Regions from separate parts of the Shewanella sp. MR-4 genome, predicted to be linked through region 1. Evidence: predicted binding sites of a transcription regulator. Region 1 holds the regulator's gene; each other region holds the start of a gene.

Region 1 (7,479 bases):
CAAACTAATACCGCGATAAACACCAAAATCGACCACATGAGGCCGTTCAAAAAGCCAATGGCGAGTTCTTTGCCAATCAGCCAGCGGGCGTTACTCTGGCCAATATGGCCTAAGGCGATCCCGCGGATCACTAGGGCTAAGGTTTGATTGCCCGCGACCCCGCCCATGCTCGGTACAATCGTCATTAAAATCGCAATCGTGGCGAATTGTTCGATTGTGCCTTCAAACATATTGCTGACAGAGGCCGCCAGCAGGGCGGCAAACAGGTTAATCGTCAACCAGAGTGAGCGGCGTAAGGTACTCTTTACCACAGGGGCGAAGGTGTCTTCATCGTCATCCATCCCCGCCATCCCCATCATGGAATGTTCGGCATCTTCACGGATAACATCGACCACGTCATCGATGGTAATACGCCCGAGTAACTTGCCCTCACTATCGACCACGGGCGCCGATACCCAGTCATGGCGCTCGAAAAGTTGCGCCACTTCGCTGTCGGACATGCCCACGGGAATGCTCTCGATATCGGTATCGATAATGCTGCTGATATGAGTATTGGGATCGCAGGTGAGCAGATCCGCAAGCTTTACCCCGCCGAGTACGCGATCGTGCTTATCCACCACGTATAAGGTGTCAGTGGTGTCGGGCAGGTTGCCCCGTTGGCGCAAATAACGCAGTACCACATCGATATTTACATCGGGTCTTAAGGTCACAGTATCTGTGTTCATTAAGCTGCCCGCGGTTTCATCGGGGTAGGAGAGCGCCTGCTCGACCCGCTGGCGGTTTTGCAGACTCATTGACTGCAATACTTGCTTATAGACGGTATCCGGCAAGCTTCGCAGAATATAAGCGAGATCGTCCGTATCCATGCTGGCGGTGGCTTTGGCGACTCGCTCTGGGCTCATAGCGCGGATAAGCGGATCTTTTAACTCTTCACTGAGTTCATCGAGAATATCCCCGAGCTGATCTTGATCGATAAGTTGCCATAACACTTGCCGTGCCTTAGGGGGCGAGGACTCTAGAATCAATGCGATATCTGACGCCGCCATGTTTTGCAGCATTTGCCTGACATGCACAAACATACCGCTATTGAGGGCATGGCTCAGTTGGTCGAGACGTTGTTCGACTTGTAAGCTGTCTGAGGCTTCTACAGGCATGTTTCCTCCAAGGTAGCGACAGTGGATGGGGCGTTTGGCTGTTGAGAACTTAAGCCAAAGGACTTAAGCCAAAGCGCAGCAGTATATTGTAATTGAGCGCACGGGAGGGCGTCGAGTCACAAATGTGTTTTACTGGTATAAGGTGCTGAAATCAAAACCAAACAGGGTACTGAATAACGGTAGGGTGCATTGAGATGAGATGTCGAGGCAATTAGCAGGCTTCGTCGAACTTAGCGTCGATAAGCGCGCAAATGGCATTGAGCGCGGGCTCCGCATCTGGACCTTCGGCAATCAGGGTAATGGTTTTACCCATACCCGTTTCCAGCATGAGTAGCCCTAAAACACTGGCGGCAGAGGCCTGTTTTTCACCTTGGATCAGCGTAATGCTGGCATCAAACTCTGAGGCCAACACCACGAGCTTTGTCGCGGCGCGGGCATGTAAACCGAGTTTATTGCAGATGGTGATTTGGCGCTCAAGCTTTGGCATGGCTTAACTCTCGGTGGCGGGCATTCACTTTGTGTTTACCGTTGCTAAAGCGTTTAGCCAGTTGCTCGGCCACGTAAACTGATCTGTGTTGACCGCCGGTACAGCCGATGGCGATGGTCAGATAGCTGCGGTTATTACGCTCTAAGTGAGGCAACCAAGTCTCGAGTAAATTCTCAATTTGCCAGATGAACTTATTGACAAGCGGCTGGCGATTTAAAAACTCGGCAACGGGTTCATCTAAGCCGGTGAGAGGGCGCAGCTCGGGTTCCCAATGGGGATTGGGTAAAAAGCGCACATCAAACATAAAGTCGGCTTCGGTTGGCATACCATGCTTAAAACCGAAGGACTCGAAGTTGATCACCAGTTCCTTATCGACACTGCCAAGCAGGATTTGCCGCACTTGGTCGCTGAGTTCATAGATATTCAGATTCGAGGTATCTATGTAGTGATCCATCTGTTGTGACAGGGGCTCGAGCAATTTGCCTTCAAGTTTGATGGCTTCTTGCAGTGATACTCGGCTCTTAGATAAGGGATGTAAGCGCCGAGTCTCGCTGTAGCGCTTTAGCAGTACTTTATCGCTGGAATTTAAGAAGAAGCTGGTGAGTTCAGTGCCCTCGGGCAGGCTTGTGAGCTGTTTGACGAGTACCTTGTCTTGCTCCGGCAGATTACGCACGTCGACGCTGATGGCGACGAGATCGTTACTGCCCTTGAGCTGTTCGAGTAAGCTGCCAATCAACGGCAAGGGGAGATTATCGACACAATAATAGCCGAGATCTTCAAGCACTCTAAGTGCGACCGATTTGCCTGAGCCTGAGCGCCCTGACACTATGACCAGTTTCATCCAGTGATTACCTGATAGAGTTCCGTTTCATCATGCGTCTTGCGCAATTGCTTCAATATTTGTTTGTCGCTAAGCTTTTCAGCCATGCAGGACAAAGTGCTTAAGTGCTGTTGACATTGGTCAGCAGGCACCAGCAGAGCAAATAAAATGTCGACAGGTTGTTTATCGATAGCATCAAAGGCTATCGGCTCCTCACATTTCACCAATATGGCTATGGGTTGTGTTATATCGGTTAATCGACCATGTGGGATGGCGATGCCGTTACCTATACCTGTGCTCCCCATCTTTTCGCGCGCCACTAGGCTTTCGAAGATCTCTTGAGATGAGAGGGTGGGGTACTGGGCAGCGGCTAAGTCGCTGATGAGTTCCAGTACCTTTTTCTTACTGCCCGGAGTGGCGCAGGTTGTGCACTCCGGCCGCAGTATGGTACGAAGTTCCATTGCTAGTGTTTTGTTAACTTCTCTTTGTGTTTAATAACCTGACGATCAAGCTTGTCAATCAGGACGTCTATGGCAGCATACATATCTGCATGCTCTGAAGTCGCGAAGACTTCACCACCGGTGAGGTTGATTCTCGCTTCGGCAATTTGTTGCATTTTCTCAACATTGAGCACAACGTGCACATTATTGATCTGTTCGAAATGACGTTCAAGTTTTGAAAACTTTTCCTCAACATATGCCCGTAACGATTCGGTAATCTCGATATGGTGTCCACTCAGGTTTATTTGCATATAAACGTCCTCCGATTTCCACTGTAGGCTATAAACTTTTACGCTGATTGGAAGGGGGAATAAGCATCGCTTCTCGGTACTTCGCAATGGTTCTGCGCGCAACGTTAATTCCCTGTTCTGCCAGAAGTTGCGCCATCTTGCTGTCGCTTAATGGTTTTTTCTGGTTTTCCGCTGCAACCAGTTTCTTAATGAAGGCTCTGATTGCCGTGGATGAGCACTCACCGCCATCATCAGTCCCGACGTGGCTTGAGAAGAAATATTTTAGTTCAAAAAGTCCCTTTGGGGTATGCATGTACTTTTGCGTCGTCACCCGTGAAATGGTGGATTCATGCATCTCGACCGCCTCGGCGATATCGTTCAGGACCATAGGTTTCATGGCTTCTTCACCGTATTCGAAGAAACCCTGTTGATATTGCACTATGCAGTTTGCCACCTTGAGCAGTGTTTCGTTGCGGCTTTCAAGACTTTTGATAAACCATTTAGCCTCTTGCAGATGGCCGCGAATAAATTGGCTATCGGCCTGACTTTTGGTGCTGCGCGCCATGGCTGCATATTGCTGATTAACATTGATTTTTGGCATGCAGTCAGGGTTTAATTCGACCACCCAACGGCCGTTTTTCTTCGATACCGATACATCGGGGATCACATATTCTTCATCGACAGGGGTGATGAGTAAACCGGGGCGAGGGTTTAAGGTTTGGATCAGCGCTATGCTGTCCCTTAAGTCGTCCTCTTTGAGTTTGGTCTTACGCATTAATAATCTAAAGTCGCGGGCAGCGATCAGATCTAAATGATCTTTGATCAGCATGCGGGCGTTTTCGAGGTGTGGGGTGTCCGGCGAAAAATGGGAGAGTTGGATAAGCAGACATTCGCTTAAATCCTTTGCCGCGACACCAACGGGGTCGAAGTGTTGAATACGCTTGAGCACGGCTTCGACTTCATCCAGTTCTATCTCTGGATTGCCCATGGCCTCGAGGATATCTTCAGTACTTTGAGTGAGATATCCCTGATCGTCGATGGCATCAATAATTGCGGTGGCGATGGCTAAATCGGTTTCAGAGAAGGGCGTAAGGTTTTTCTGCCATTCTAAATGTTCGTACAGGCCTTCACTGGTTTCCCCTTGAAAGGGCATATCATCTTCACGGCTAGCACCAGAACCTGAGTTTGGCGATGCGGTAAAGACTTCATCCCAAGTGGTGTCCATGGGCAGTTCTTCGGGCAGGGATTCTTTGGTCAACGACTCGGCAATATCCACGGTGGAATTGTCTTGTTCCTGTGGCTGAGCCGTCGTTTCGCTAAAGTCGGTATCGGCGATATCTTGCTTACGTTCGGTAGGCGCGTCAAATTGCTCCTCTTCCAGCTCGAGAAGAGGATTAGAGTCTAAGGCTTGCTGGATCTCTTGCTGCAGTTCCAATGACGACAATTGCAACAGACGAATGGCCTGTTGAAGTTGTGGCGTCATGGTTAACTGTTGACCCAGTTTGAGCTGGAGTGACGCTTTCATGTTACCGCTGATCCCTACGTTATTATTGTGAATTTAGGCCGCTTGTTATCATATTGATGGCGCTTATTAAGCCAAAATTCAAGGCTAATTGGCTCTGTTTAAGTAACTATAGCCTGAATTGTTCACCTAAGTACACAGCCCTAACTTGCTGATTGTCTAAGATCTCTGCGGGAGTTCCTTCGGCTATCAGATTACCGTGACTGACAATGTAGGCATGTTCACAGACGTCTAAGGTCTCGCGCACATTGTGGTCTGTGATCAGTACCCCAAGGCCTCGGCTCTTGAGTTGTTCGATGATTTTCTTGATGTCGATAACCGAAATCGGGTCGACACCTGCGAAGGGTTCATCGAGCAGAATAAACTTTGGATTGGCCGCTAAGGCGCGGGCAATTTCGACGCGGCGACGTTCACCGCCCGATAACGACATGCCTTGGCTGTCGCGAATATGGGTGATATGGAACTCTTCTAACAGGTGTTCCAGCTCTTCTTCGCGTTGATCGCGATTGAGCTCTTTACGGGTTTGCAGCACCGCCATGATATTGTCGTGCACGGTCAGCTTGCGAAAGATACTGGCTTCCTGTGGCAGGTAACCAATGCCTTTGCGGGCGCGCAGATGCATGGGATCGGCGGTTAAATCATCATCGTCGATAAAGATATGGCCTTTATCGCTTTTCACTAAACCCACGACCATGTAAAAGGTCGTGGTTTTACCCGCACCGTTTGGGCCGAGTAGGCCGACGACTTGACCCGTTTTGACCGTCAGGCTGACATCTTTCACAACCTGACGACTCTTATAACTCTTAGCGAGATTCTGTGCTTTTAAGGTGATTTGGGTCATTGAGAGTCCTGTTTTTTCACAGGTTTGTCCGTGGGCTGATTCTTGAGTTCTTCCTGATAGTTGTCAGGCTGAATAATGGTAATCACGCGATCATCACCGCTACCCGTGCTCTCAGCGATCAGTTTTTGCTGAATAATATTGTAGCGGATGAGATTCCCCGTCACTTGGCTACCCGCTTGGTCTAGGGTGGCTGAGCCGGTTAAGGTCAAGGTGCGAGTCGCCATTTCATAGCGAATTTCTTTGGCGCTGGCAGAAGCTGGACGCCCATCGTCGAGGATCTGGCTGTAGGTCGCAGGATTACCCGTTGCCACTAAAATCTTGCTGTTGTCCCCTTCGGCAGAAAACGCACGTAGTTGATCCGCATGGATTTTAATCGAACCTTGGGTGACTTCTACGGGGCCGAAGAAAATGATCTGATTGTTTTTAATGTCCGCAGTTTGGCTGACGGCCTTAATTTTAACTTCTTGCTGTAAGTCACCGACCTTGGTGAAGGCGCTCATGCTTGTCATCAGCATTAGGCCGGCAAGTAATATGTTATTTTGCTTCATAGGTTCCTACTACCTGACTGGTCAATTTCACTTCCTGCGCGTTAAGGTCGGCATAAAGGCCTTGCCCTTGAATATTAAAATCTTTCCCTGTGACGTAAATGATGCGGTCAGAGGTCATTATCATAGTGTTGAGATCGAGTTCTAAAAAACTGGTGGACAATGTCTGTATGGGTTCACCAGGGCTGATGGCATCGATAATAACATTATTTTCTAATACAACCTTGCCGGTATCTTTGTTGAGTCGACCTTGGTCGGCTCGGATCTGCCATTTTGCTTTACCTTGGTCGGGATAGACAAGATAGACGGGAGCAGTAAAGTCGGTTTGGTTTTTCAGCTCATAGTGTTCCATGTGCTTTGCCGTGACGCGACTGTTAACTTGCCCTTGCTCATTAAATTCAATGCTGCGCAGATCTTCGATAATGTAATCGGGTCTGTCACTGACATTCAAGCTGTCATCCGTATCGCCACCGCGTTTTTGCTGCACTTGCCAATATAGCACCAGTGCAGTGCCAAAAAAGGCGATAATGGCGAGGGTCACACGACTCATATGCTCATCCCATGGGCGGAAGTGAACTTATTTTGGCTCAGTAAGAGCAGATCCGTGAGTTCCCTGAGTGCACCGTGGCCACCATTTAAGTGAGTCACAAAATGGGCATGTTGGCGGACATAGGGATGACCATCGGCAACACAGGCGGCAAGGCCGACCACATTCATCACCGGCAAGTCGACAATATCATCACCGATATAGGCGACTTCTTCTGGGGTGACATTGTAGAGCGACAGCAGCTCTTCATAGGGGACGAATTTATTATCTACGCCCTGATAAATATGGGTTACACCCAGTGCCGTCATGCGGTTTTCGACAATTTTAGACTGGCGGCCAGTGATAACCGCCAGATTAAAACCACTGGTCAATAATGAGCGCACGCCATAACCATCGCGGGTGTGGAAGGCTTTGAGTTCTTCCCCCGAGTTGCTCAAATAAATGCGGCCGTCGGAAAACACTCCGTCCACATCGCAGATCAGCAGTTTAATTTTTTGTGCCCTTTGCCAAACATCGTCGCTGATGGGGCCATAAAAACCTTGCTGTGGCATTAAATCACTCCCGCTTTAACCATATCGAGCATATTGAGCGCACCGACAGGATGATTGTCTTTATCTATCACTATCAGGCCGTTGATATTTTTGGAATCCATCACTTGCAGCGCCTGTGCCGCTAAAACGTTTTCAGTAATTGTGACACAGTTTCGCGTCATCACATCGGCAATCGGCGTGGTGCGTAGGTTGACTTGGGCATCGATAACGCGGCGCAGGTCACCGTCGGTAAAGATACCCACGAGTTTGTTTTGCTCATCGATAACTGCGGTCATGCCAAGG
Region 2 (7,479 bases), 710 kb from region 1:
GCGTTATATAAAGGCATATAAAGCAATAGAATCAAATAGGTAGGTATTTATGCGTGGTTCAATGCAATCATATCGAAAAGTCTCAGTGGAAAGCGATCTAGGCGTTGCTTCTCCTCATCGCATTATTCAAATGTTATTTGCGGGTGCATTGGAACGTTTAGCTCAAGCAAAATGCGCTATTGAACAGGGTAATATTGCTCAACGTGGTCTTTTTCTCGGTAAAGCCATCGGTATTGTCTCCGGGTTAAACAGCAGCTTAAATATGGATGCTGAAGGTGACGTTGCTACAAACTTAACAAGATTGTATGACTATATGCTGCGAAGAATGTCTGAGGCGAACATCAACAATGATGTGCAGGCGATTGATGAAGTTGTGGCTATTTTAAAGACCATCAAAGAAGGTTGGGATGCTATTCCTGCGGATAAACACAATATCACATCTCATACATAAGCTCGTTAATTGTGTTATAGATCAACAGGAAAAAGGACGCACCGAGTGCGTCTTTTTTTTGGCTTTCGTCAATTTATTGACATAATTAACTAGAATCATGGGATAAATGAACTAAAATCAATTCAGTTTGGCATAATCCGCATTCGAAGCTTGCTTCTCGACTGCTGATAATACAATATTCATCACAGTAGTGATGGTGGCACAGATTGTTACATTGAATTTGTTAAGCTTTTACAGCAACTAATCATAAATAATTAATGCGAATTGATACCTAATTAGCGCTTTACGGCCTACTGAATGATGCAAACAGATCAACGAATTTTACTTGTCGGAACCCCATCAGAGCGCTTAAGTCGCCTGTGTTGCATTTTTGAATTTTTAGGTGAGCAGATTGAAATCATCTCCACCGAAAAGTTGAGCTCTTGTCTCCAAGATACCCGTTATCGTGCCTTAGTGCTGACAACTGACAATATGTCTGTTGAGGCATTGAAATCACTCGCTAATCAGTACCCGTGGCAACCTATTTTATTGTTTGGCAACGTCGGTGATCTGCAAGTATCGAATGTGCTTGGTCAAATCGAAGAGCCATTAAACTATCCGCAACTCACTGAACTGCTGCATTTTTGCCAAGTGTATGGCCAGGTTAAACGTCCTCAAGTGCCAACCAGTGCGAATCAAACCAAACTATTCCGTAGTTTAGTGGGCCGCAGTGAAGGTATTGCCAATGTTCGCCATTTGATTAGCCAGGTTGCGACCTCTGATGCGACAGTATTAGTGCTAGGGCAGTCGGGTACAGGTAAGGAAGTCGTCGCTCGTAACATTCATTATTTGTCTGAACGCCGTGATGGTCCTTTTATTCCGGTTAACTGTGGTGCGATCCCGCCAGAACTACTCGAAAGCGAATTATTTGGTCATGAGAAGGGCTCTTTTACAGGCGCCATTAGCTCGCGTAAGGGCCGTTTTGAGCTCGCAGAAGGTGGCACACTGTTTCTCGATGAAATCGGCGATATGCCTTTGCAGATGCAGGTAAAATTGCTGCGTGTGCTGCAGGAGCGCGTATTCGAGCGTGTCGGTGGCACTAAGACTATCAATGCTGATGTGCGTGTTGTCGCTGCAACCCACAGAGATCTCGAAAGCATGATCACCAGCAACGAGTTCCGTGAAGATCTTTACTATCGCCTCAACGTTTTTCCGATTGAGATGCCTGCGCTAAGCGACCGCAAGGATGACGTTCCTCTACTGTTGCAAGAGCTGGTAAGCCGAGTCTATAACGAAGGACGTGGCAAAGTTCGCTTTACCCAACGTGCTATTGAATCGTTAAAAGAACACGCTTGGTCGGGTAACGTGCGTGAACTGTCGAACTTGGTTGAGCGCTTAACGATTTTATATCCTGGCGGTTTAGTCGATGTGAATGACTTGCCTATCAAGTATCGCCATATTGATGTGCCCGAATACAGCATCGAACTCAGTGAGGAACAACAGGAACGTGATGCGTTAGCATCCATCTTCACTAGTGAAGAGCCGGTTGAAATTCCTGAAACCCGTTTCCCGAGTGAATTACCGCCAGAAGGGGTCAACCTTAAGGATCTGCTGGCTGAGCTTGAAATCGATATGATTCGCCAAGCGTTAGAGCAGCAGGATAACGTCGTTGCGCGTGCGGCAGAAATGCTCGGTATTCGTCGTACTACTTTGGTTGAGAAAATGCGTAAGTACGGAATGACGAAAGAATAGTCATATTCCTGTTGTTTATCCTATTGTTTTACCTATCTAAATTCATTTCTTAATTTGGCATAGAATCTGCAAACACTCCGTCAGAAGCAATTTTTTGACGGAGTGACTATGTCAGCCCATCCACTAGCGCAACTTGAAACATTCAAGCACACTAGCAAACAATGGAACCAACTGCGTGAGGCCGCCAATATGTCCAATCGGATGGAGCATATTTTACAGGCTATGCCCTCTGGCGTGGTGATTTTGAACGGTGACGGTATTGTCACCGATGCAAACCCTGTTGCCGTGGAATTGCTGGAGCAGCCGTTATGCGGCGCCCGCTGGATTGATGTGATCCATACGGCGTTTGCGCCACAGGATGATGATGGTCATGAAGTCTCATTACGCAATGGCCGCCGAGTCAAATTTGCGATTACCCCATTAACGCCAGAACCGGGCCAATTAATTGTGCTGACGGATCTAACAGAAACCCGTCTACTGCAAAAGAATCTTTCCCATCTGCAGCGCCTATCTGCCCTCGGTAAAATGGTCGCGACGCTGGCGCATCAGGTGCGTACGCCACTGTCGGCGGCACTGCTCTATGCTGCGAATCTGGCCAGTCCCAAATTATCGGAATCAGCTAAGGCAAAATTTCAGCAGAAGTTAGTGGATAGACTCAATGAGCTTGAACGCCAAGTTAACGATATGCTGTTGATGGCCAAAGGGCGGCAGGATGAATTGGGTGAGTTAGTTAACCTTGATGAGGTGATCAATACTGTCATGGCGAACTGTGAGCCGATTGTGGCTCAGCGCGGCGCAGCATTGACTGTCACCAATGCGTCCAACGGTTTAATGCTGGCGAATGTGAACGCGCTCAGTTCAGCCGTGAATAATCTGGTGATGAATAGCCTTGAAGCTGGGGCAACGCAGATCCAAATCGTTGCCAATGATATCGGCGAGCAGTTAGCCCTCAATGTGGTCGACAATGGCAAAGGACTGGATGCTAAGATGCAACAAAAAGTGTTGGAGCCTTTCTTTACCACCAAAGCGCAAGGAACGGGTCTAGGCTTAGCCGTTGTGCAGTCCGTGGTTCGCAATCATGGCGGCCAAATCCAATTGAGTTGTATGCCCAATAAAGGTTGTACTGTGTCGCTAACCTTCCCGCAGGCGAAATCGGCTGCAGTATTGCCGCTGGAGAAACCCTATGTCTGAAGCCAAATTACTCTTAGTCGAAGACGATGCGTCCCTGCGTGAGGCTTTGCTCGATACCTTAATGTTGGCGCAATACGACTGCATCGATGTGGCCTCCGGCGAGGAAGCCATTATCGCATTGAAGCAACATCAGTTTGACTTAGTGATCAGCGATGTGCAGATGCAGGGCATTGGCGGCTTAGGATTATTAAATTACTTACAGCAGCATCACCCCAAGCTGCCAGTGTTATTGATGACGGCGTATGCCACCATTGGCAGTGCGGTCAGTGCAATTAAATTGGGCGCCGTCGATTATTTGGCAAAACCCTTTGCGCCAGAGGTATTGCTCAACCAAGTTTCCCGCTATTTGCCGCTCAAACAAAGTAGCGATCAACCCGTGGTTGCCGATGAAAAGAGCCTCGCGCTGCTATCACTGGCACAGCGTGTGGCGGCATCCGATGCTTCTGTGATGATCCTTGGACCAAGCGGCTCGGGTAAAGAAGTGTTAGCCCGTTATATTCATCAACATAGTAGCCGTGCCAACCAAGCGTTTGTGGCCATCAACTGTGCGGCCATCCCCGAGAATATGCTCGAGGCGACCTTATTCGGTTATGAAAAAGGGGCTTTTACCGGCGCTTATCAGGCATGCCCTGGTAAATTTGAACAGGCACAAGGCGGCACCTTATTACTCGATGAAATATCTGAGATGGATTTGGGACTTCAGGCCAAACTGCTGCGTGTGCTGCAAGAGCGCGAAGTGGAGCGTTTAGGCGGTCGTAAAACCATTAAGTTAGATGTTCGGGTGCTTGCCACTTCGAATCGGGATTTAAAGGCCGTGGTTGCCGCTGGGCAATTCCGAGAAGATCTCTATTATCGCATTAACGTGTTTCCACTGACGTGGCCTGCACTGAATCAACGCCCTGCGGATATTTTGCCACTAGCTCGGCATTTACTTGCGAAACACGCAAAGGCGCTAAATGTGCTTGATTTACCTGAGTTTGATGAGGCAGCTTGTCGTCGTTTACTCAGTCACCGCTGGCCAGGTAATGTGCGCGAGTTGGATAACGTGGTGCAACGCGCGTTAATTTTACGTGCTGGGGCTGTGATTACCGCCAACGATATTATTATCGATGCCCAAGATGTGCCTCTGTTATCCGATGACGCCGAATATGTCAATGAGCCGGAAGGTTTAGGTGAGGAGTTGAAGGCGCAGGAACATGTGATCATTCTCGAAACTTTAGCGCAATGCCAAGGTAGTCGTAAGTTGGTTGCCGAAAAACTTGGGATCAGTGCGCGCACCTTAAGATATAAGATGGCCAGAATGCGCGATATGGGGATTCAATTGCCCAACTAATTTGTGTTTTGTACCTTGTCTAAAGCCATTGCCACTGGGTTACCCTGTGGCAATTTCATGTCTGACGATTTCTTCACTTCTTTTTAGCACGGCAAAGTGAAAACTTGGCCATGCTTTTGCATATCCTGTTTATCTAGAGAGTTTAATCGTCAATAACTCGACGATGGGGAGCACGACATGCAAATTGGCACAAATTCATTACTGCAAGAAATGCAGTCACTTAAAGGTGAAATCGCACCTTCTTTTGGGATTTCACCCAATAACATTGTGCAGCAAGTGAATAACACCAGCGGTGCTGACTTTGGACAACTCCTCTCCCAAGCCATTGGCAATGTCAGTGGTTTGCAGTCAACCTCATCGAATCTCGCGACCCGACTCGAAATGGGTGACACGACAGTGAGCCTTTCTGATACTGTTATCGCCCGCGAAAAGGCCAGTGTCGCCTTTGAAGCCACTGTCCAAGTGCGCAATAAGCTCGTTGAAGCTTATAAAGAAATAATGAGCATGCCTGTTTAGGCCTTGAATAACGCAATTAGCAGGTACTAATCGTGAGCACAGAAATGATTGTCGGATCAAACGCCGGCGCAGTGGACCAAGGGGTCCAACAGGAAAATAAATCCGGCGTGCTGGGAAGTCTCGGTGGCGTCGATATGATGCGTCAAATCACCATGATTTTAGCCCTCGCCATTTGTTTGGCGTTAGCCGTGTTCGTCATGATCTGGGCACAGGAGCCTGAGTACCGTCCATTGGGTAAAATGGAAACTCAGGAAATGGTGCAAGTGCTCGACGTACTTGATAAAAATAAGATCAAGTATCAAATCGATGTTGACGTCGTTAAGGTACCCGAAGACAAATATCAAGAAGTTAAAATGATGCTGAGCCGTGCGGGTATTGATAGTGCCGCGGCCTCAAGCAAAGATTTTCTCACCCAAGACAGTGGTTTTGGCGTGAGCCAAAGAATGGAACAGGCTCGCCTCAAGCACAGCCAAGAAGAAAACCTCGCCCGCGCAATTGAACAACTGCAAAGTGTTAGCCGCGCCAAAGTGATTTTAGCCCTACCCAAAGAAAACGTGTTTGCTCGCAACACTGCGCAGCCAAGTGCGACCGTTGTGATCAACACTCGCCGTGGTGGTTTAGGCCAAGGCGAGGTCGATGCTATTGTGGATATCGTCGCTTCCGCCGTTCAGGGCTTAGAGCCATCTCGCGTGACAGTTACAGATTCTAACGGCCGTTTACTGAACTCGGGTAGCCAAGATGGCGTATCTGCTAGGGCGCGTCGTGAGCTTGAGTTAGTTCAACAGAAAGAAGCCGAATACCGCACTAAAATTGACTCTATTTTATCGCCCATTCTCGGGCCTGATAACTTCACTTCTCAAGTAGATGTGAGCATGGATTTCACTGCGGTCGAGCAAACCGCTAAGCGCTTCAACCCCGACTTACCGTCGCTGCGTAGCGAAATGACGGTCGAGAATAATTCGACTGGCGGTTCAACTGGCGGCATTCCTGGTGCCTTATCGAATCAACCCCCAATGGAATCTAATATTCCGCAGGAAGCAGATAAAGCGACGGAAAGTGTTACTGCTGGTAACTCCCACCGCGAAGCGACCCGTAATTTTGAACTCGATACCACCATCAGCCATACCCGTCAGCAAATTGGCGTGGTGCGCCGCGTGAGTGTGTCGGTTGCGGTGGACTTTAAACCGGGGGCGGCTGGGGAAAATGGCCAAGTGGCGCGCGTTGCCCGTACCGAGCAGGAGCTAACCAATATTCGCCGTTTACTGGAAGGCGCGGTAGGCTTTAGCGCGCAGCGTGGTGATGTGCTGGAGGTGGTTACTGTTCCCTTTATGGATCAATTGGTTGAAGATGTACCTGCGCCTGAGCTTTGGGAGCAACCTTGGTTCTGGCGTGCGGTGAAGTTAGGCGTTGGCGCTTTGGTTATCTTAGTGCTGATCCTTGCTGTAGTACGTCCAATGCTGAAACGCTTAATCTACCCAGATAATGTGAACATGCCAGAGGATTCAAGACTCGGTAATGAGTTGGCGGAGATTGAAGATCAATACGCCGCCGATACCTTAGGGATGCTCAATACCAAAGAAGCAGAGTATAGTTATGCCGACGATGGCTCAATTCTTATCCCTAATCTGCATAAAGATGATGATATGATTAAAGCTATCCGTGCGCTTGTGGCCAATGAGCCCGAGCTTTCTACCCAAGTCGTGAAAAACTGGTTACAAGACAATGGCTGAGAATAAATCAAAAGACGCCGCTGAAGCCCCAAGCTTCAATATTAAGGATCTCAGTGGCATCGAAAAAACGGCGATTTTACTGTTAAGTTTGAGTGAAGCCGATGCCGCCTCTATTTTAAAGCACTTAGAACCTAAACAAGTGCAAAAGGTCGGTATGGCGATGGCGGCCATGGAAGACTTTGGGCAGGAAAAAGTCATCGGGGTGCACAAGCTATTTCTCGACGATATTCAAAAGTATTCTTCTATTGGTTTTAATAGTGAAGAGTTCGTCCGCAAGGCGTTAACCGCGGCTCTAGGTGAAGACAAAGCCGGTAATTTGATTGAACAAATTATCATGGGCAGCGGCGCCAAGGGCTTGGATTCTCTTAAATGGATGGATGCCCGCCAAGTGGCCACTATTATCCAGAACGAGCATCCACAGATCCAAACCATTGTTTTATCGTATCTAGAACCAGATCAAGCGGCGGAAATTTTCGGCCAGTTCCCTGAGAATACCCGCTTAGACTTAATGATGCGTATTGCTAATC
Region 3 (7,479 bases), 1.6 Mb from region 1:
ATCAAACTCGTTATCAAACACAGCATCAAATCGTAAAGTCATGGTGTGTGGTCAGTTTGGGAGCATCGCATTGGGTAAGGGGAATACGGATATTGAATTTGGCCCCTCCCAGTGTTGAGTCTGCTTGGTAATTCATGGTGCCCTTTAGCAGTGTGGCGGCATTAAAGGCGGCGGATAAGCCTAATCCAGTGCCCCCTTTACTCCTGTTGGTGGTAAAGAAGGGCTCAAACATATGTTCTGCCACTTCAGGCGGAATGGCGATACCATTGTTTTCGATGCTGATATTCACATAGCCTTGCTCTAACTTGGCCGAAATCTGAATTTGATTATTTTCCCTATCTTGGAAGGCATGGGTGAAGGCGTTGGAGAGAATATTGCTGACGATTTGATTGAGCAGGCTAACATTGGTTTGGATGTTGAGCGCTGGCTCAACCTCTAATTGGGTTTGCGCTTTTAACTTGGGATACATGATTAAAGTAGATTCTAAAATCTCCTGCAGCTGACTTTTTAAATTGATGCATTGATGTTCTTCATGGCTACGATCGATGGCGATCGTTTTAAATTTTTGGATAAGACTACTGGCCTTGGTGATATTACGGACTATCAGCTCACAGCTTTCTTGGTACTCATCTAAAATCGCATTAATCTCGTCGAGAGTGGCATGTTCGCTGTGAATGAGGTCTATAAGCTCCTCGATATGACTCAATTGCGCGCTAGCCGCCGTCAAACAAATGCCGATCGGCGTATTGATCTCATGGGCAACCCCTGAGACGAGCCCGCCCAATGCCGCCATTTTTTCCTGCTCGACTAATACTTGCTGCGCTCGTTTTAGCGCTGTTAATGACTGTTCTAATTCCTGAGTTCTTTCTTTGACTTGTCGTGCAAGTTCTTCCTTATAGCTGCGCTCAAGTTTCAATAAACGTTCTCTGTCTTCTAAGGAGGTTTGCAGTTCGGCTTTGGAACGTTTGAGAGCTTCAAATGAGCCGCGTAATTGTGCCTGCATGCTATTGATGGCATCGGCTACTTGGGTAAATTCATCGAGTTTTTGTTTGCGATCGAAGTCTAATGGTTCCACATCGCTATCGAGATCGATGCGCTTACAGTAATTACTGAGTTTGTCTAAGTGTTTAGTGATGTTGTACCAGACCAAAAATAGAATAAATCCAGCCACTAGGAAGGTTTTAATACCATTGGATAGCAGAATAAGGATGGCTTTATCGTAGAGGCGTTGATAGATAGCATCCATATCCACTTGCACTTCTAAACTGCCGACATTGATATTATCCGTAGGTGACTTATACACCAGAGGAAAGGTTTTACTGAGTGTATGGGTTTGTTTTTGGGCACCAGAATTCCACGCCTGGCCACTGTCGTCTTTGATTGAAATATAGTTGATATCAGGCAGTTGGATAAGACCATTCAACTGAGTATTAATTAGTCTCTCATCTATGACCCAGATACTGGCGGCGAGGACATCGAGATTGGCTTTTTCAATATTGGAGAAAACACGGTCGATTCGAGTGACATCACCGCGGTAGTCGTTAACCAATTGGTAGGCAGTGGTCATTAAGGTAATCAAGGAGCTAAAGAGCACGATAGACAAGGTGAGATGCCTGCCTATCGGACTTTTAATAAATTGACTAAAGAATGTCAGCATCTAAATAGTCTTTATTTGATAGCGAGTTGAATGACTATAAGCATAGACTCAAGCATCCAGATTGTGCATTTTATCCCCATGAAATATCCCGCAATTTTGACAGATAGAGTGGCATCAAACTTGCTTTATGCCATTAAAGTTCAATTTTTTGTCGCCGGGATAACACTATGATTAAACTCAAATTGGATTCAGTGAAATTGTTCAGCCCTAAAAAGATGATGTTTCGTGTCATGTTATGGCTAATGGTAAGCTGTGCTGTGTTGCTGGCGATCCCATCCAATATGCTCGCCATGCTGGCGCTGGATAAGTTTGTCCCAGAGCATGCCCATTTCGTTGGCCTAGGACTAATCATTTCAATTGCTTATTTCTTAACTCAGTTATTAAACCTTGGCTTAGATGAGTCGATTCGTCATTTAAGTGATAAACGCGTGACGGAAACGATTGAGGCTAAGGTCAACCTGATGGACCGTGCCGAGCGTGCCTTATTGCGTGAGTTCTTTTTACAGGGCGCCACCATTTTGACATTGCCGCAAAATGAACCCGCGGTTAAAAGCTTACTCAATGCTTGTATCCTCGAATGTTTAGGCAACGAGCGCCATTATGCGATCCAAGGGCCTACGGCGGATTATAAAATCTCGATGAAGGCACGCATGTATCTCAATCGTGGCGTATTACGTTTGCCAGCAGGTGAACCGAGCCAGGAAGAAATGCAGCATTTGATTAAAGCGCGCCCGCAGTTTTTAAATGGTTTAGTACAAAACCGTAAACACGCCGCTTGATTTGGATTGGGTTCTAAAGCGCACACCGCAGGCACAAAAAATGGGGGTTAGCTTAACCCCCATAACAACGTGCAATTTTTACAATGAACAGAATAACAATTTGGAAGCAAAAACTACGATTGTTGCGCGGACTTCACAATGAACATCCAAGTGATATAAGAAATTATCCCTATAGTGCTAAAGATAACGATCATTGAAAGTAAACCAATTGGGTTACCGAACATTAAATCTAACCAAAATGCCATGATTGAAATCCTCTTTCCTGTGAAGTCCCCTCTACACTAGCGCCCCTAGCGGTAAGAAATACTGATCTTGATCAATAAAAAATCGACATCTTAAAACAATGTTGTAACTACAGATTAACCCTGTGATCTAGCTCAAATTTAGCGCTTGGTAAAATATTGCTAAAGTCATTCCTTCGGGCTTTGTTTCTTGTTTCATTCGGGACTAGTCTTAAGAGTATCGAGTACGAAAAAATCATTAAATGATACAAAGATCCGCGGGTTACAAACGAGTTAGTTCTCGCAAGCAAGTGAAATAGCATTTTTGAAGGAGACAAAAATGGCTGACATCAGTGTCAACAAAGGCAGCATGGGATATGGCATTATCTTTGCGCCCATGATCCTATTCTTATATCCACTCTACTGTTTAGTGACGAGCGCGTACTGGGTGGCAACATTCAGTTTAATTGCTCTTGCCGTAATTCTCTTTTTGAATCTTAACAAACTCATCCGTAATTTAAGACACTTAGAGCGTGCGGCTCATCACTTAGGTGAGGGGGATTTAAGTTATCAGCTCGATGAAAAAGATGCGGGTGTGTTTATTTCGGTGGTCCATAGCATCAACCGCATGGGGGAGGATGTCAGCCGCACTATTCTCTCCCTCGTCGATACGAGTGAGTGGATGAAGAAAGTCGCGACCGATATTAAAACGATCAGCGAACAGGCAAAACAGGGCGTGCTCGAGCAGGAACGTCAAACCGAGTTGGCCGCAACGGCAATGACGCAGATGGTCTCCACCGTACAAGAAGTGTCACACAATGCTGCTACTACGGCTCAAGCGGCCGATATTGCCCAAGGCTCGGCGAAACACGGTGATGAGTTAATTGGTACTATCGTAAATAAAATCAGCGATATGAAATCGCAAATTCATCAAACTAAAGGCGTTATCGAGCACCTCGCCGCCGATACCAATAGCATTAGTAGTATTATCGAAACCATCTCCCAAGTGGCTGAACAAACAAACCTATTGGCACTCAATGCGGCGATTGAGAGTGCGCGCGCCGGTGAACATGGCCGTGGCTTTGCGGTCGTCGCCGATGAAGTGCGTAACTTAGCTAAACGTACCTCAGAGGCCACCGCCGAAATTCAGCAGCAGATTACAACGCTGCAAAAGGGCGCGCAGCAGAGTGTGGAAGTGATGCTCAAGAATGTCACCATCGCCGACGAAACTGCCCTGATGGTTGATCAAGCTCATCAAGCTCTGGGGGATATAGTGACTCAGGTTGAGAGCATTACCGATATGTCTCACCAAATCGCAACGGCCTCGGAAGAACAGCATGCGGTTGCTGAGGAGATTAACAAAAATATCAGCGTAATGGCCGATCTCGCCCTAAAAAATGCACGCCATACCAACCACACTAACTTATCCAGTCTTAAGGTGTATAACATGTCGCAGGAAATTGGCTCCCTGCTGCATCGATTCCAAGTTGATGCCAAGATGTTTAACTCTAACGAAGCCCAGAGCAAGTTATTCGTAAAATGGGGGCCAGAGCTTGATATCGGCATGCCAGAGATTAACCGTCAGCACCAACGCTTAGTCTCATTAATCAATGAATTACACCGGACCTTAAGTGAGGCATATGGGCTTGAGGCGATTAAGCGTATCGTCCAAGGGCTGGTGGATTACACCGCGAACCATTTCTCCTATGAAGAAGAACTGTTTGCACGTTTTGGCTATCCTCAAACCGTGGCCCACAAAGAAAAACATGCTCAACTCGTTGATCAAGTACTTGACTTTCAAAAGCGGGTAGGTAGAGGTGAAGATGTAGCCGATGAACTCATGGCATTTTTAAAAGCCTGGCTAGTCAATCATATTCAAAAGAGCGATAAAGAATACACCCAATTTTTACTCGCCCATGGCGCCGAATAACCGGCCTTGGTTTATCAGAGTTGGATTTTTGAGCGGTTAAAACTAATTTGCTACCCTGCCTTTGAAAAGGGCTTGCCATTGTCAAAGGCAAAGGTATAATTCCCAGCACTTAGAGCCAGCTGCTTGTTTTTGTTAGCTCTAAATATTGATGCCAGAGTGGTGAAATCGGTAGACACAGCGGATTCAAAAGTCACTGCGTTACGATATTAAACTTCACTAAGCTGTTGTTATTAAGAGTTAATTTGAAATAATTAACACGCAAAAGCCTTGCAAAGATTTGCAAAGTTTTTGAAGCTCCAAAGTTGTGCCAGAGTGGTGAAATCGGTAGACACAGTGGATTCAAAATCCACCGCCCTTAAAAGCGTGACGGTTCGAGTCCGTCCTCTGGTACCATACATACCGCCGACATTAAGTCGGTTTTTTTGTATCTAAAATCCAGCATTGTTAGATACTTACCGCTTTAAGTCCTGCTTTTTGTTGATACACACATGCCCTTCAAGATCCACCACTCTGCACATACCGAACTAGGTTAGATCTTTAATCGTCGTGGTTTTCCCATTCTCCATTACCGACTTGATCCCGTTGTCCCTTGCTGCGGTACTCGAATACATTTGGCTGGTGCCAATGATCTGATGGTTCGCGGCTTTTAGGTTGAAGTACGGCTTATCGTTTTTCGCCACTTCTTTGGCATATCGGGCTTCGATAGGGGAGTTGGTTTGAACGGATTCGATACCATTCATGGCACCACTCTTACCCGTGTAGAGTTCGCTGGTGAGGATGACTTCTCCGTTACCAGCCTTAAGCACAAACTTAAATTGATCGTTACTGCTTTTGCTTAATTCATACCATCCTGACATGAGGTTGCTCCTTCTTCTTTAAGGCATTGCATAGCGCAAGCGAGGAAACCATTTCCTGCTCGAGCCTCAGTCTAGTCGACTTTATCTGGTTTGATATGTGCCGATGCCACATTTTGAGTGTTTTGAGGGTTAGTCTGTCGAAATACTGACATTAAAAACGTCCATTTCCTGCCAGTAACACAAGAAGTTTTGCTCCCAAATGGGGTAAAGCTCTGCCGCCGCTTCAATGACTAACAAGCCACTAATGGATTGAAACACGCCGCAGCTAAAGTCAAAGTCCAACTCTTTCACTAATTCCCATTGTCCCGCGTAGCCGACATAGCAAAAGTCGGTGATGTAGCATAACTGCCATTGGTCAGCACCTTTCTCTAGCCTGATTTCCACAGGATGAAAGCCACCTATTTGTGGACTGTAATCGGGGTCGCGAAAGTTAATGGTGACAGCGTTGCTATCAATATTTTTCACGAGTTCTGCCAGAGCTTTGGCAAAGACAGGAGACACGGGTAATGGTAGGTCGGTATTAATGGTTTTCATTATGTAACCCTCAAAAGTGGCAAAACAAAGGGGGCATCATGTCCCCCTGTTGTTGGTATGAAATGTGGGTGATGTGAGTTGTCACTTACTTGGTTTGGTGGTCTGTTTCTCGGTGTTAGCTGACGTCTTATCGGTTTTAGCCTTCTTGCCTATCTTGGGTGCGGGGGCGAGTAACTGCTCGTCTAACTCGCCTTTCTCCACGGCATCAATCAGCACCTTAATTACCGCTGGCAAGTTGGCCTTTTCACCCACATCAATAGCAGGGCAACCTTTTTCCAGTTCGATGGGTTTGTTACTAATTCGCACTTCAAAGTAGTAGTGCTCGTTGCTGTCATAGAACCAAGGTCGGACGATGTAACGGCGGCGAATTTTCTTACGCTCACCAGTCTCTGGGTCTTTAACCGAGCGCTCTTTGTAGGCTTCAAATTCACGGCCTTCAATCATGCATTCGGCTAGAGACAATTGCTGGTCTAGCTTGTCGAGTAACTTCATCCGTTTGCCGAGCACAGGTGGCTTAGGGGCAATTTCAGGGCGAGCGATTACCTTGAGAGAACTCAATACTGTGGTCATGGTGTGTTTCCTTTAGTGGGTGTTAGCGGATAAATCCGATACGAGGTTGCCCTTGTTTGCGGCTGTTCTCGGTGGTGAGGAGCGCAAGGGCGGTTGCGCGGTGGTCGCGCTTGGGTTCAAAACGTTGGCGTCTTGTTAAGATGGCAAAGTCGCCGGGCGTTAATTGGTTTAGGGTGTTTAGGGTTGAGACTTCTTCATGAGTTAGGCGCTTAATGCCAAGGACTTGCCTATACATTGCTTGCCGTTGGTCACTCGTTAAATAGTCACACACCAACTTGAAATCAAATCGGCGCATGACCGCACTATCAATACTGGAAAGCGCATTGGTTGCAGCGAACACGGGTAGAGTGTTGCATTCAAGCTGTGATAGCAGTTCGTTAACGAGCTGCACTTCATGCAGCGCTTGAGCGCTATCGCGTTTGCTGAGCAAGCTATCGACTTCATCGATGAGCATCAGCTTTTGCTGTCTGTGTGCTTCTCTGAAGAGCCTAGCGATGTTCTGCTCGCTGTCCCCGACATACTTACTGAGTACATCAGAGCATTTGATGTGCATCAGCTCAAACCCGTGGGTTTCAGCTAAGTGATGTACCCATGCAGTCTTGCCCGTACCAGGGGGACCACTCAGCATCACCCTAATTGGCATGGCCTGCTTAACGGCATGGTTAATCGAGGCCAGTGTTTCATCGGTAGTCATACTTGTCACATCATCACTGCCCTTGAAGTTGACCATGTTGCTATCGAACGCCAGCTCCCCTTGATACTTTGGCGGCGGCGCTTCTTCACCACAGGCTTCTAGGGCGGCATCAATCACTTCATCGATAAGGACTTCCGCCTTTGCACCTTTGAGTTTGAGTGTCATCGCCACATGGGCAGCATTACCAACCATGGCGGGGGTGACATTGGGCTTTTCTGCCAGTAGCAGGTGATAGTC
Region 4 (7,479 bases), 1.9 Mb from region 1:
TGATTTATTAAATTGATCATTGCCAAATAAACAAATCGAGCATTTAAGCAACAATTAATACAAAATTTAAACACCGATATTTCCCGCTGAGTAAAAAATAAACTTGCCAGCGGGGGTTTTACTGCTATACTGCGCTGCGTTTTGAGAAGTTTCTTGTCGTTATCCTTTTTACATCGATTTGTACATCCGCCTAAGCAATGGCAAAATCGATCCTCACGAAGAAAGCCTACAACAAGTAAGTCCCACAAAAATAATGAGTTAGTGATTTTCTACATCGACTCAAAAACAGTGAACTAATTAATTCAGCCAATGTCATAGTATTGTCACTTTTCTATGGTCAACTTGGCTAATTGAGATGTTCCATTGACATAATCGCTGATATGCATTAGTTATCAATAAAGCATCTCTTGATTAATCATGGTGGAATGGGTAACCTCAAGACTCATTAGTATCATCTTTCGCAGCTATGCTAAGGATATTTTATCGTTATTACTTGCTCACCTAAGGGTGAATAAAATTAAAAGGAGTGTGGCCTATGTCATACAAAATTAACGGACATGAAATCACAGTGAACTTCCCTGTAGATTCAATTTCAGTCAACAAAACATCAATTGCTTTTACCGATAGACAAGGTAAAAACAGACAAACTTTTTCAAAACGTACCGAAGCCTTAAACTTTATGAAATGGCTTTTGTCGTCAAATAAATAAGTTTGATTTAGTATTCATTGAATACAAATAACGGCATGTTGGTTTATTCGGTTCTCATTTTCCTCGCCATACCGAAATCGACTCGCCTTTATTGATAGCCTAATATCACGATCCGCTATCCCTTCACGTCGATATGACGAACTCGTTTGGTTCAGCCAGTATCTAACTCACACAGATACATGCTGAGCCAAATGTGTATTCCTAATCTAGATCAAATTAATCTGTATATGCCTCTGCTAATATAGTCACTCACTTCGTTTGTGAATATATTTTCTATGTCAAAACCCGATACCAAAACGGCGATGCAAGCCTTGATAACCCATATCCAACAGCTGATCCCACTCAATTTAGATGAAGCACAAATGTGCCAAGGTGAGTGTTTAGGCTGCTCTAAAAAAATGCTCGAAATGCTCGATACCGAAATAAGTTACTGGCAATATTCAGCCGATACTCCGGGATTAAAAGATCTCAAACATCTTGAAAAGATAGCCACTCGCACCCACAAAATTTTAAAACGCAATCACCTGATTGAGTAATCGTTATCGTTCAGCAGCCTCTCCAAATTTTCGCCGATATCTCGGTAACATAGTTTCATTACCTAATAATCCGCCCTGATGAATGTAAAGAATGGGAGAAATTTTATCACGCCGTAAATAATCCTCTAACACAATAAAACCTAAGGGGTCGTAGAGTAGTTCAAATTGCACGCCGCTGGCACTGAGCCGCTGCCACATGGCATAAAACTCAGGATAGAGTTTCCCGAAATGGTATTTCTTCCCCACATTCAAAATCTGTGGATGTTCAGCAGAGTTGGGATTTAACTCATAAAACTGCTGCGTTAAATACTCATCGCCGCCGACAACGGCGCAGGTAAGCACTCGAATATTCAATTGCTGACGCACAAAATACTGATTTAAAAATAATGCAGTGGTGCCTGTACCTGCCGGTAAAAACACTTTTAGATCTATCATCCCCCGTTGCATTGCCCAAGTTTCAATATCAGCCGCTAATTGACTAACACCATATTCTGCATACAGGCAGCGTCCGCCTTCAGGAATAAACAAAGCGTTAGGCTCAGCCGGCAAGACATGCTGCTCAATATAGTCATGGCAAGTCCAGTTAAACTCTTGCTGCAGTGAGGGGGTTGCTGTAATAAGACTTGATAAATCAATGATGCGCGTACCGTTAGCTATGGCCGCAGCATAGTTTCCCGTAGGCAACGTGAGCACATGGCTGGCAATATGATCCACATAAAAATCGCACTGCCAGCCTTTCAGTTTTGCGAGTGCCGAAAGGGAATAAAGCGAGTTGGCCTGCGCAGAGCCATGGCCAATCACCTTAGTGACACTGGCAAACTCATGATCTAGAAAATAGGCAAACTTGCGCGCCTTATTACCACTAAAAGCGGGATGCAATAAATCATCTCTCTTGAGAAAGATCTCGCGTCCAGCGAAGGAAAAAGACTCTATAGGACTTTGAGCGAGCAGACTGTTTGCAAACTGGCTATTGGTTAGCATGGATACTCTCTAATGAAAACAAGCTGTTTAGTGTAACGCGAGCTTGCCTAAATCGTCCGTAATTATTAAGCGTTTTCGCGAAAATCTAGCATTTTTTACCACGTCATACAGTCGCCAAGATAAATATTACACTGATAAATAAGGAAAAATATTTTGGCACAATTCTCGCTTACTCCATTTAAGTATCAATTAATGATCCTGTGTGTTGGCTCAGAGATTCCCAACACAATTTTGAGAAACGTTAAGGAGTGTTCAATGTCGTTATTACGGTTAATTTTCAATATTGCTTGGTTTGTCCTTGGCGGATTTGTGATGGGTCTTGCCTGGTGGCTTGCGGGAATTTTGTGTTTTATCAGTATTATCGGTATTCCCTTCGGCAGAGCTTGTTTTGTTATTGGTGAATTAACCTTTTGGCCCTTTGGGCAGGAGCAAATGAATCGCCGCCATTTAACCGGACGTGAGGATTTAGGCACTGGCGCCTTCGGTATGGTCGGCAATATTATTTGGTTCTTGCTGTTTGGGATTTGGTTGACCATAGGTCATTTGGCCCATGCCCTCGCCTGCTTTGTGACGATTATTGGTATCCCCTTCGGGATCCAACATATCAAGCTGGCGCTATTAAGCCTGACACCGATTGGGCAAACCATTGTAGCGAAAGCGTAATAACCATAGTCGCGAAAGCGTAACTGGTGTCACTCAGCACGACTCAGCGTCTTTGGGTAGTGCTAATGAATCGTTTGGAAGTACAGCACTAACCTTGCCTCATGACTAATCTTGTCTCATGAAAGTCCGTTTCCTCATCGAGCAAGTCACCACAATCAGCGAAAGGCTCACTGGCTTCCCCTAGGGGTGGACTGATGATTTCAAAGAGATAATGCGCCAGTTTAGCAGGAGCATCTATAGTGATGTCGTGGCCACAATAGGCTAAGACAACTAAATCAACCTTAAAATGCTGTGCCAGCGCCCTGCTGGTTTGAATATTCACTAACGCATCCCGATCACCCGCTAAAATACTCACGGGCACAGGCAAAAACATAGAACATTCATAGCGAAATGCTGCCCACAATTGCCTGCAACCGTTGATAAACGTCGGGCTCGCCTCTTGCCGATATTGGCTCCAGCGTGCAATCAAGACCCTATCACGTCGATGTCGAAAACTGGTTAAGCGGACAATAGTGGATTCGATAGGATGAAGCTGTCGTCCTCGGCAACGTTTAACCAAGGCACTCAGCGCATTCAATAAGTTAAATCTATGATACCAAGGCGATAAATTAGCGGCGCTGCTATTAAGCACAAACACATGCTTTACCTGCCAAGGGCGTTGCTTGGCCATTTCTATCGCTAACATGCCGCCCATCGATAAACCGAGCAGATAAAAAGCTTGTCCCGCTAGGCTTGCATCCAGTTGCAGCCACACAGAGCTGGCATATTCGGCGATGGTCAAAGGACTGGTTTGACGATTAAGGATCCCATTGCCGGGTAAATCGGGCGTCACGACAGTGCAGCCCCGTTGCCTTAACCTCTGATCAAAGCCATTCCAATGGCGTTGATCCCGCATTAAGCCCCTGAGTAATACCCAAGTCGTCATCACAAGTTCTCCCGATACCAAAATTGCTGTGCACTCAGTGCCAATTGTGTGAGATGTTCAGGCGTCAGTCCTTCTAGTTCTCGTGCGTACGCCGCCTCCATCAAGAACTGCATCAGTACTGTGTGCCGACGTAAAATTCTGTGGTGCCTGTGTGTTTTTTGCGGATTAAAAAAGCCCGCAAAATTGAAGATTTGCCTTGGATTTTTCTTAATCCATGCCCATGACCCCATCTCTAAGGTCAAAGGTAAAAAGGGAATGTTCGCTTGAGGATCCTGGGTATGATGCTGGCGGTACAAGTAATCCCAAATATCGCCGTGGGTGCGATAAAACTGGCTCTGGGGGGCAAGTCGATAATGACCATGGTGGGGATAACTGGCTTCAAACAATTGTTTTAAGTGGAAAATAAAATGAGCGTTTTCAAAGGATGCGCGTGTATGGGCATAGGGAAACCAAATATGATCCGTCAAACCAAAGCCGGAATGCGCATCGAGGGAAATCAGACTAGTGCTTTGTTTGAGCAGTTGTTGCACATAGGCCACCAGCCCCGCAGTTTCAAGCTCCATGCCGCCAAGGCCACGAAACCAAGGCAGCTTAGAGGATAACCGCTGCCCGCCCACCATAAAAGAGACTTTTTCCCGGGACTCTATCGGCGCGTTACGCATCAAGTCGACCTGATTTCCATTACCACGGCTCCCCAGCAACAAACCGACAGGATTCACCACAGGTACAAAGGCTAAGCGAATGTCCGTTAATAACTGTTGTAGGTGTTTGTCCCACGCAAGGCGCTGCAACAGACTGTTAAGTAAGGCCAAAACCACCTGAGAACCAATCCGCTCCACCCCATGCACACCACCAACAAATAACACAGTTGGACAAGGTCTATCGGTCACCCCTAACTCAATGCTGTAGAGTGGGAAATGTTGGTGCCGAAATGGTATATCAGCGAGTACCTGATATTTCAGCTTAAGATAATGAGTATCAATGAGTTGCGATAAGGTATCTAACTCAAAAGGAATGTTTTCGAAGGGAGTGTTCTTCATACCATCCTAGAAAATGAAATGAGCACCGACTCATAGCCTTAGGACAATATTAATAACGAACCACGACAAATTTATGACAACAGATTAAGCGAAAACCGGCGTGATTTAGCGGAGGGAAGCTTCTTCATGAAACAATAATTCCCCCATAATGCTTTCAATATCTAATTGAGCTAAGCCTTGGTCGAAAACATCCCGCCAATGCCGCCCCTCCTCCGTATTGCGAAACGCAACATACAACTGTTTGTTAGCAAGCAGTTGTTTATTCACCTGTAATTTATCCGCCAATGGCTGCAAATGAGGTTGCTTTAACAGGAAATAGAGTACGTTGACATCAATCACTGCGCCATCGATGCGACCAGCTGCCACCTTCTTGATGTTTTGTTCATCGGAGGTCACGGCTTCGACTGGTTGACTCCCTGAAGCAATCATCAGATCCAGCGAATCTGTGTTCACATAGTCTTTTACGACGCCTAAGGTATAGCGATTTAAATCGGTTAAATAGTGCCAACTTATGGGGTGAGATTTTTGCTCAACAAGACCTAATGGACTGATCCCTATTGGTTTTGAAAAAACAAACTTATCTGTTTCAAAATAATATTCAGGAAAATAGCCAATGTAATCAGAACTTGGCATGGCCGCTAACTTAATCGCCCTGCTCCAAGGATAAAAATCTACTAGAAGTTGTTGCTCCATGCGCGCAAAGGCGGCTTGGGCAACAGCAACACTGGCACCTTGTTGTGCCAGTTGCTGACCAGAATAAGGGGGCCACAGTAAAGACGTGAGCTTTAGCGTGTCTGCAAAGACTGTATTAGCCATGCTTAACAGGCAACAGAGCATCAGTGGGTACCAACGATTCATAACACCTCCCTCAAAAACTCATCTGTTTAATGGCTTGAAAAACAAACAATTCATCACTTGATCATCGGTTGAACTCTTTTCAGTATAATCAGCCATGCCTCAAGGTACAGTGAATATTTGTTACATACTTTAGCCGATAGAAATCTAGCTAAGGGAGAAATGATAGGAGTACACTGAGTTAATATTGCCACTGGTTGTACACCATTTGCGGCAGTACTGGTTCATTAGATAAAACCTTTGGGAGCGTCCTATGCCGATTTCCTTCAAAGACAATAAGTTAATATTTGCTCATCCCGCGATAAACCGAACAGTCATCACAGTGTTAGGTGCATGTTTTACCTTAGTCGGCGGGATTTTCTTACTCTTACCTGGGCCAGGATTGCTCTTTATCCTTATCGGATTAACCCTCTTGAGCACCCAATATCCTTGGGCGAAACGTTGGTTGCGCTTAAGCCAGCGTCAATTAAGCAAGAGTGCGGCTTGGCTCGACAATCAAATTCGGCATTACCGACGTTAATCTAGGGCGCACAGCTAAAAAGAAACCCAAGCCATCGGACTTGGGTTTCTTCTTAATGCACCCTAGGCATTAATATCCTCATATAGCTCTTGATACATCAGCTCACGCATTTTAAATTTCTGGATTTTGCCCGTGACAGTCATGGGGTATTGCTCCACAAACTTGATGTAGCGAGGTACTTTAAAATAGGCGAACTTTTCGGTGAGGAAATGACGAATATCCTCCTCTGAAATCGTGGCGCCACTGCGAATCTTGATCCACGCGCACACTTCTTCGCCGTATTTATCACTATGAACCCCAAACACTGCTGCATCTTGCACATCTTTATGAGTATAGAGTTTCTCTTCAATTTCACGGGGATAGATATTCTCGCCACCGCGAATAATCATATCTTTAATACGGCCAACGATTTGCACATAACCTTGCTCATCCATTTGCCCAATATCGCCAGAATGTAGCCAGCCTTCACTGTCGATAGTTGCCGCCGTTTTTTCGGGATCATTCCAGTAACACTGCATGATGCAATAGCCACGGCTACAGACTTCACCGGGCGTATTGATTGGCAGCACTTCACCAAATTCATCGACGATTTTCACTTCGGTATGGGGTAAAGCACGGCCAACGGTAAGCACACGTTTCTCAACTGGTGAGTCGATTTCAGTAATGTGGTTCAGCGGGCTGCACTCGGTTTGCCCATACCCAATTAACACTTCCTGCATATACATCAGGTTTTGTACCCGGCGCATCACTTCTTCTGGGCAAGTCGCTCCCGCCATAACACCGGTACGCAGCGAGCTTAAGTCAAAGCGTTTAAATTCGGGGTGCTCTAACTCGGCAATAAACATAGTGGGAACACCGTGTAGTGCGGTGCAGCGTTCACGCTCAACCACCTCTAGGGTGGTCAGCGGATCGAAGGAATCCCCAGGAAAGACCGCCGCCGCGCCCTTAGCGAGGCACACAAGGTTACCCAACACCATGCCAAAACAATGGTATAAAGGCACAGGAATGCAGAGCTTATCTTCACAGGTAAACTTCATTGCCTCGGCCACTAAGTAGCCATTATTCAGGATGTTGTGGTGCGATAAGGTCGCCCCCTTTGGGCTGCCCGTGGTGCCAGAGGTAAATTGAATATTAATGGCGTCATAAGGGCTAAGTGACTCGGCGATTTGCTCGAGCGCCGCCTTGTCATCTGGCGTCACTTCAAGCAATAAATCATCAAAGTTCAACATACCGGGAGACTGCTCCGCCCC

What was found. Region 1 encodes sigma-54, which starts transcription at its own class of promoters, with help from an activator protein. Its sites were predicted from a motif close to GTTGGCACGNNNNTNGNNT; they were not measured.
Region 2: a site for sigma-54 is predicted at 4,810-4,828, ahead of fliE (flagellar hook-basal body complex protein FliE). Genes of this name have one in related genera too.
Region 3: a site for sigma-54 is predicted at 1,765-1,783, ahead of SHEWMR4_RS16880 (superinfection exclusion B family protein). Genes of this name have one in related genera too.
Region 4: a site for sigma-54 is predicted at 2,379-2,397, ahead of SHEWMR4_RS11980 (YccF domain-containing protein). Genes of this name have one in related genera too.

What each region holds. Positions count from the first base shown of each region.
Region 1 is NC_008321.1:778,487-785,965, forward strand. It holds gene mgtE (magnesium transporter) at 1-1,154, opposite strand, end outside; gene SHEWMR4_RS03495 (HPr family phosphocarrier protein) at 1,366-1,641, opposite strand; gene rapZ (RNase adapter RapZ) at 1,628-2,482, opposite strand; gene ptsN (PTS IIA-like nitrogen regulatory protein PtsN) at 2,479-2,922, opposite strand; gene hpf (ribosome hibernation promoting factor) at 2,925-3,212, opposite strand; gene SHEWMR4_RS03515 (RNA polymerase factor sigma-54) at 3,241-4,716, opposite strand; gene lptB (LPS export ABC transporter ATP-binding protein) at 4,823-5,554, opposite strand; gene lptA (lipopolysaccharide transport periplasmic protein LptA) at 5,551-6,102, opposite strand; gene lptC (LPS export ABC transporter periplasmic protein LptC) at 6,089-6,649, opposite strand; gene kdsC (3-deoxy-manno-octulosonate-8-phosphatase KdsC) at 6,646-7,197, opposite strand; gene SHEWMR4_RS03540 (KpsF/GutQ family sugar-phosphate isomerase) at 7,197-7,479, opposite strand, start outside.
Region 2 is NC_008321.1:1,483,979-1,491,457, forward strand. It holds gene SHEWMR4_RS06690 (hypothetical protein) at 1-43, shown strand, start outside; gene fliS (flagellar export chaperone FliS) at 50-451, shown strand; gene SHEWMR4_RS06700 (sigma-54 dependent transcriptional regulator) at 749-2,182, shown strand; gene SHEWMR4_RS06705 (sensor histidine kinase) at 2,291-3,373, shown strand; gene SHEWMR4_RS06710 (sigma-54-dependent transcriptional regulator) at 3,366-4,706, shown strand; gene fliE (flagellar hook-basal body complex protein FliE) at 4,884-5,222, shown strand; gene fliF (flagellar basal-body MS-ring/collar protein FliF) at 5,267-6,952, shown strand; gene fliG (flagellar motor switch protein FliG) at 6,945-7,479, shown strand, end outside.
Region 3 is NC_008321.1:3,847,689-3,855,167, reverse strand. It holds gene SHEWMR4_RS16885 (ATP-binding protein) at 26-1,657, opposite strand; gene SHEWMR4_RS16880 (superinfection exclusion B family protein) at 1,825-2,436, shown strand; gene SHEWMR4_RS16875 (DUF3149 domain-containing protein) at 2,550-2,681, opposite strand; gene SHEWMR4_RS16870 (bacteriohemerythrin) at 2,998-4,587, shown strand; tRNA gene SHEWMR4_RS16865 (tRNA-Leu) at 4,894-4,980, shown strand; gene SHEWMR4_RS16860 (YegP family protein) at 5,112-5,444, opposite strand; gene SHEWMR4_RS16855 (DUF2787 family protein) at 5,574-5,978, opposite strand; gene SHEWMR4_RS16850 (hypothetical protein) at 6,060-6,548, opposite strand; gene SHEWMR4_RS16845 (AAA family ATPase) at 6,571-7,479, opposite strand, start outside.
Region 4 is NC_008321.1:2,720,772-2,728,250, forward strand. It holds gene SHEWMR4_RS11960 (ChrR family anti-sigma-E factor) at 1-11, shown strand, start outside; gene SHEWMR4_RS11965 (hypothetical protein) at 536-709, shown strand; gene SHEWMR4_RS11970 (hypothetical protein) at 985-1,245, shown strand; gene SHEWMR4_RS11975 (1-aminocyclopropane-1-carboxylate deaminase/D-cysteine desulfhydrase) at 1,249-2,196, opposite strand; gene SHEWMR4_RS11980 (YccF domain-containing protein) at 2,482-2,889, shown strand; gene SHEWMR4_RS11985 (alpha/beta fold hydrolase) at 2,978-3,814, opposite strand; gene SHEWMR4_RS11990 (M14 family metallopeptidase) at 3,814-4,854, opposite strand; gene SHEWMR4_RS11995 (substrate-binding periplasmic protein) at 4,960-5,712, opposite strand; gene SHEWMR4_RS12000 (PGPGW domain-containing protein) at 5,963-6,229, shown strand; gene SHEWMR4_RS12005 (AMP-binding protein) at 6,292-7,479, opposite strand, start outside.